2 linked regions of the Rhodothermus marinus genome follow. The protein of the gene in region 1 interacts with the protein of each later gene in a pairwise test. Links are inferred from orthologs where the notes say so. Each region holds a gene or a part of one and is shown in the gene's direction. Other genes may lie near its edges.

Region 1 (3,383 bases):
GCAACCACGATCCCTGGCACCGGGATTATTTCGAACAAGAGCTAGGCGTACGTGTGCTCCACGAGGCAGCGGTCGTTCCGTTGCTGGGACATCGTGTCTTTCTGGACCACGGCGATCTGGCCATCGCCCGGCCGCTCGCACGCGTGCTGCGCCGCTTGCTCCGTCACCCGGTGCCGGTCTGGCTCTACCGGACGCTGCTGCCCGGCGATCTGGGGCTCGCGCTGGCGCGGCGCGTCACGCAGTGGCGGCCGGAACGGCTAAACCCGGTCACCGTCGAGCGACTGCGGTGCTACGCACGGCGGGTGCTTCAGGAAAAACGGGCCGACGTGGTCGTACTGGGCCACAGCCATCAGGCCGAGCTGCTCCGCTGGCCCGACGGGCTGTACCTGAACCCGGGCTGCTGGTACCGGGATCAGACCTTCGGGCTGCTGGAGGACAACGCGCTGTCCCTCTGTCGTTGGACCCCGGACGGCCCACAGACGTTGATCCGATACGCACTATCCTGAGCCGAAAAACGGCATCGATCGATCCATGCCTGATCGCTGGACGCACACCGAGGAGGAACTGCGGCGGTATTTCAGCGACCCGAACTTCCGGCACGCCCGGTTGCGGGACGACGGCCACGCGACAAAGAAACGCCGGGGGCTGGTTGGCTTTTTCTATCGGCGCTTTCGAGATCCGCGGAAGGCGCAGGCCGCCCTGGTGCTGAGCGTGCTGGTGGGGCTGATCCTGCTGGGCACGCTGGCGCTGGGCCTGTACGTGTGGTCACTTTCGGACGAACTGCCTTCCTTCCAGCAGCTCGATAATCCCACCTTCGAACTGGCCACCATCGCCTACACGGCCGACGGCAAAGAGCTGGCCCGCTACGCCCGCCAGAACCGCACCTGGGTTTCCTACGACGAGATCTCGCCCTACGTCATCCAGGCCCTGCTGGCTACCGAAGACCACCGCTTCTACGACCACTGGGGCATCGATCTGTTTCGCACCGCCTCGGCCGTGGCGCAGACGATCCTGAGCCTGGGCCGCGAGGTGCAGGGCGGCTCGACCATCACGCAGCAGCTCGCCCGCAACCTGTACAACGAGCAGATCGGTCGGGCGCAGACGATCGAGCGCAAGCTCAAGGAAATGGTCACGGCCGTCGAGCTCGAGCGCCGCTACACCAAGCGCGAAATCATCGAAATGTACCTGAACACGGTCGAGTTCGTCTACAATGCGTTCGGCATCGAGTCGGCGGCCCGCACGTTCTTCAACAAGCCGGCCCGGGACCTGAACGTGCTGGAGGCGGCCACGCTCGTGGGCATGCTGCGCAACCCGGCCCTTTACAACCCGATCCGCTTTCCGGAGCGCGCCCGCCAGCGGCGCAACGTGGTGCTCTGGCAGATGGTCCGGCACGGTTACCTGGACCGGGATTTCTTCGAAGCGCACAAGGACGATCCGATCGTCACGGACTTTCGCACCTCGGCGATTACGGCCAGCATCGCTCCTTACTTTGCCGAATACGTGCGACGCTGGCTCGTAAACTGGGCGAAAGCGCACGGCTACAACATCTACACGGACGGTCTGCGCGTCTACACCACGCTTGACAGCCGACTGCAGGAGCTGGCCCGTCAGGCCGTCGACGAACAGATGCGCGGCCTGCAGGCCGTCGTCGACTACGAATGGAGCCGCCGCAGCGGGTTTTTCCTGGGCCAGGACGTCAACCTGTACCTCCAGCAAAAGAACTACGAGCCGTTCGCCTACTACTGGTCCAGCAAGCGCGACACGGTCGATCAGTTCATCCGGGAGACGGAGCGGTACCGGCGCCTGGTGGCCGGCGGCGTGGCCCCCGACGAAGCGCTCCGTCGGCTCCGGGCCGACCGGGCCTTCATGGATTCGCTCAAAGCGGTCAAGACGCGTCTGGAGGCCGGTTTTGTAGCGATCGACCCGCGCAACGGCTACGTCCGGGCCTGGGTGGGCGGCCGCGATCTGACACGGGACTGGTACGACCACGTGGCCATCGCGCGTCGGCAGCCCGGCTCGACGTTCAAGCCCTTCCTCTACACGGCGGCCATCGACAACGGCTGGTCGCCTTACGACGTGCTGCCCGACAGCTCGGTCACCTACGTGGACCCGGCGGGAAACGTCTGGCAGCCCAGAAACGCCGAGGGGGAATCGACCGGCCAGCTCCTCACACTGCGTGAGGCGCTGGCCCGCTCGGTCAACACGGTTTCGGCCCGGCTGGTACTGCAGGTGGGCGCGCGCAACGTGGCCTTCTACGCCCGGCGCATGGGCATCAAAAGTCCGCTGGAAGAAGTGCCCTCGCTGGCGCTGGGCACCAGCAACGTGACGCTCCTGGAGCTGGTCTCGGCCTATGTCACGCTGGCCAGCGGCGGCCTCTACTACGAACCCACGGTGGTCACCCGCATCGAAGATGCCAGCGGCAACGTGCTCTACGAAGCCCAGCCGGTACCGCGCGAGGCCATCTCTGAAGAGACCGCCTACACGGTGGTCGACATGCTGCGTGATGTGATTCGCTACGGGACCGGCACACGCATCCGCTGGCAGTTCGGGCTGACGCGTTACGACTTTGCCGGTAAGACGGGCACCACGCAGAACAGCGCCGACGGCTGGTTCATCCTGATGCATCCCGAGCTGGTCACCGGCGCCTGGGTGGGCTTCAACGACCCGCGCGTCACGTTCCGCACGCACTGGTGGGGCCAGGGCGCCCACAATGCCCTGTTTATCGTGGGTGATTTCTGGCGACGCATGGAGCAGGCGCCGGACATCGAAATCAGCAACGCCACGTTCCCGCTCCCGATCGGCCTGCACATGCCGGGCGCCGACTCGCTCCGCCAGGAACGTCGGATTACGCCCGAGCTGAACCAGCGACGCGTGGGCTGGTAAAGCGTGCTGGCATCCGATCGACCGCTGCCGTATCTTCTGGCTGATCGCCAGCCCGTCTTTCTCCCATGAAGATCCTGCACACGGCTGACATCCACCTGGGCATCACCACCTACGGCCGCGTCGATCCATCGACGGGGCTTAACTCGCGGCTGCAGGACTTCCGCCGCGCCTTCGAGTTCATGGTGGCGCAGGCGCTCGCCGAAGATGTCGATCTGTTTCTGTTCTGCGGCGACGCCTTCCGGAATCCCGATCCCTCCCCGACCGAGCAGACGATCTTTGCCGAGTGCCTGCAGCCGCTGACCGAGCGCGGCATCCCGATCGTCCTGCTGGTGGGCAACCACGACCACCCGGTCACCTTTGGCCGCGCCTCGTCGATCGACATCTTCCGCTATCTGGAAGGCCAGGCCCGCGTCTTCCGACGGCCCGAAGTGGCCACCATCCAGACGAAAAGCGGGCCGCTCCAGCTCATCGCCCTGCCCTGGCCGGTACGGAGCCTGCTG
Region 2 (3,285 bases), 470 kb from region 1 along the record:
CGCGCAGCCACATGGCCGTGTGCGGGTCGTTGCGTCCCAGCGACAGGTACTCGGCCATGCCCTCGACGAGCCACAGTGGCAGCAGCGCCAGGTTGAAGCGGCTCAGGCTGTCGGAGCGGTTCAGCGCAATGTCGTACTGGAAGGAGTGCACCAGCTCGTGACCGAGCACGTGGTCGTTCTCCCGATAGATGCCCGTAAATGGCATGATCACCCGCTCTTTGATGGCTTCGGTCACGCCACCGGTGCCTTCGCCGATCTCGCCGCTGATGGCGTTCGTCTGATGGAAATCGGCGTCGTCCGCGTAGAAAATGATCGGTTTGCGCTCACCGAACTCGTGCAGAAACGTGCGGCTGTGGCGCTGATACCAGCGTTCGGCCATGCGGGCCGCATCGCGCACAGCGAGCTCCTCTTCGGGGTAGTAGTAGATCTCGAAGTGCGGCGTGCGCAGCACGCGCCAGTTGAAGGATTCGTACTGGACCTTGTTGCGGCCAAAGTACTGGGCCCAGGCCGAGAGGCTCCAGCTCGTCAGCAGGAGCAGCAGGCCGGCGATGCGAAAGGCGCGCATGATTCCCTGTTCGGTCTGGCGGGGAGACGACACCGGATCAAACGAAAATCAACCGGAGCTTCTTATGTCCAAACGTAGCAGATCCCGATCGGTTCTGCAAGCTTCCCGACTTCTGTTGTCACAGACAAAAGATGCGCCATGTAGCGAACGGGTGCGCGGATGCGGTTCTTGCCGTCCGAGGTGTACAGCAAATTGTCGCGTAAATGGAACAGGCGTGCGTATAAGACCTTGAAGCAGAAAGTCAGCTCGTCTGGCCGATGATCGACTACCGGGTTCGAGCGCGGATTTTCGTCGGAGTCATTGCCCTGCTGCTGGGGCTGCTGGTGCTGCGTCTGGCCCAGATGCAGCTCTGGCAGACCGAGCTGTACGCAGGCGAGTCGCGCAGCAATGCGGTGCGCGAGCAGCGCGTGATACCGGCCCGCGGCGCCATCTACGACCGCAACGGCGTGCTGCTGGTGGATAACGCGCCGGCCTATTCGCTGCTGATCACGCCCCGGTATTTCGATCCGAAAAACATCCCCCTGCTGGCCCGGCTGCTGGAGGTGCCCGACTCGGTGGTGGCCAATCGGCTGGCGCAGGCGCGGGCCTGGAGCGCCTACCGCCCCAGTCGGGTCTTTACGGACCTGCCGTTCGAGACCTTCAGCCGCGTCGTCGAAAATCTCTACCGCCTGCCCGGGGTCCAGTACGAGATCGACCAGCGCCGCCGCTATCACACGCCGGCCCGTGCAGCCCATGCGCTGGGCTACGTGCGCGAGATCACCCGGGCCGAGCTGGAACAGCTCCGGGACGATGGCTATGCGATGGGCGATCGCATCGGTAAAGCCGGGCTCGAAAAGTTCTACGAGAAGGCCTTGCGTGGTGTGCCGGGACGGGCCTTCAAGCTGGTCAACATCCACGGCCAGGAGATCAAGCCTTATCGCGACGGGGCCGAAGACGTGCCGCCCATCAGCGGCTACGATCTGCATCTTGGACTCGACTACCGCGTGCAGGCGCTGGCCGAGTCGCTCTTCGTGGGCAAGCGGGGAGCGGCCGTAGCGCTCGATCCCAACAACGGCGAGATCATCGCGCTGGTGAGCATGCCTGACTTCGATCCGGAGGTGCTCTCCGGGCCGATCGATCCCGAGACCTGGCGCTACCTGACCTCCAGCCCCGAAAAACCACTATTTAACCGGGCCACAATGAGCGGCGTGCCGCCGGGATCGACCTGGAAGCCCTTCATGGCCTTGGTGGGGCTGCAGGAGGGCGTGATCACAGAACGCAGTACGATTTACTGCCCAGGTGGTTATCTGCTGGGAGGTCGGCTTTTCCGCTGCCACGGTGGCGCGCATGGATCGCTCGATGTGCGCGAGGCGATTCGGCTTTCCTGCAATACGTTCTTTTTCACCGTGATGATGCGCCTCGACGTGAACACGCTCCGCCGCTGGGCCAACCGCTTCGGATTCGGTGTGCCGGTGCCCATGGATATTGCCGAGCAGAATCCGGGCCTGATCCCCGATTCGGCCTACTACAACCGACGTTATCCACGCGGCTGGACGGCCGGCTACACGATCAACCTCGGTATCGGGCAGGGCGATATGACCGTCACACCCATGCAGCTGGCACGCTACGTGGCGGCCATCGCCAACGGCGGTACGCTCTATCCGCCCCATCTGGTGCGCGAGCTGGTCCATCCGGAAACCGGCGAAGTCCTTAAACCCCAGCTGCCCCCGCCCGAACACATTCCCATCAGGCCGGAGTACTTCCAGATCGTGCGGGAAGGTATGCGGCGCGTGATGGAAGCAGGTACCGGCCGGTGGGTACAGATCCCGGGCATTCCGAGCGGCGGCAAGACGGGCACGGCGCAGGCGCCCGGCGGCCGCAAGGACCATTCGCTCTTCATCATGTTTGCACCCTACGATGCGCCGAAGATCGCCATTGCGGTGTTTGTGGAAAACGCAGGCTTCGGCGCGACGGTCGCCGCGCCCATCGCCAGCCTGATGGCCGAGCTGTATCTGACCGGCGAGGTGGCCACCACGCCACAGCGACGTTACATGCTCGAACACGTACTTCGCCAGCGAAGCCAGCCGCTGGATGAACCCACCGTAACGCAGGCCGCTTCCCGATAAGCCCATGGCACGCCTTGCACGTAGACCGGACCTGCTGCTTCTGCTGCTCTGGGCCGCGCTGGTGACGGCGGGACTGGTGGCGCTCTACAGCACGACGCACGGGCCAGCCGCCGAATTCCTGCCGCCGGGCGTGCGCGACAACTTCGTGCGTCAGCTCTTCTGGGCTGGGCTTTCGCTGATGGCAATGGGCACCGTGCTCCTGCTGCCCGTCCGCTTCTTCCAGAGCATGGCCTATGTGATTTACGGCGCCACGGTGGTGTTGCTGCTGCTCACGCTTGCCGTCGGCCGTGAGATCAACGGAGCGAAAGCCTGGCTTTACATCGGATCGATCGGGTTTCAGACCTCCGAGCTGGCCAAGGTCGGAACGGTGCTGGCCGTAGCCCGCCTGCTCTCGGCGCGTCAGGCCCGTATCGATACGGTGCGCTACGCGCTGGGCGCCGTAGCGCTCATCCTGGTGCCGGCCGTCATCATCATCCTGCAGAACGACATGGGCACGGCGCTGGTCTTCCTGGCGCTGGTGCCCGTCATGCTCTACTGGAGCGGTCTGCCGGTGGCGACCGTGCTGCTGGTGATCTCGCCCGCACTGGCCGGTTACCTGACGCTTGTCTACTGGCC

What was found.
Region 2: the proteins of GYH26_RS01345 (region 1) and mrdA interact in binary tests that used the Escherichia coli proteins (3 or more experiments, as listed by UniProt). The link is inferred for Rhodothermus marinus from one-to-one orthologs.

The regions. Positions count from the first base shown.
Region 1 is NZ_AP019797.1:277,559-280,941, reverse strand. The notes cover bases 143-3,207. They hold GYH26_RS01345 (penicillin-binding protein 1A), read left to right. Parts: upstream 143-531; coding sequence 532-2,883; downstream 2,884-3,207. Other genes in these bases: GYH26_RS01340 (metallophosphoesterase family protein), read left to right, coding at 2,949-3,207; GYH26_RS01350 (UDP-2,3-diacylglucosamine diphosphatase), read left to right, coding at 143-506. Also shown: more of GYH26_RS01350, read left to right, coding at 1-142; more of GYH26_RS01340, read left to right, coding at 3,208-3,383. UniProt on the Escherichia coli protein: Cell wall formation. Synthesis of cross-linked peptidoglycan from the lipid intermediates.
Region 2 is NZ_AP019797.1:745,266-748,550, forward strand. The notes cover bases 280-3,246. They hold mrdA (penicillin-binding protein 2), read left to right. Parts: upstream 280-822; coding sequence 823-2,670; downstream 2,671-3,246. Other genes in these bases: GYH26_RS03325 (BamA/TamA family outer membrane protein), read right to left, coding at 280-565; rodA (rod shape-determining protein RodA), read left to right, coding at 2,675-3,246. Also shown: more of GYH26_RS03325, read right to left, coding at 1-279; more of rodA, read left to right, coding at 3,247-3,285. UniProt on the Escherichia coli protein: Catalyzes cross-linking of the peptidoglycan cell wall. Responsible for the determination of the rod shape of the cell. Is probably required for lateral peptidoglycan synthesis and maintenance of the correct diameter during lateral and centripetal growth.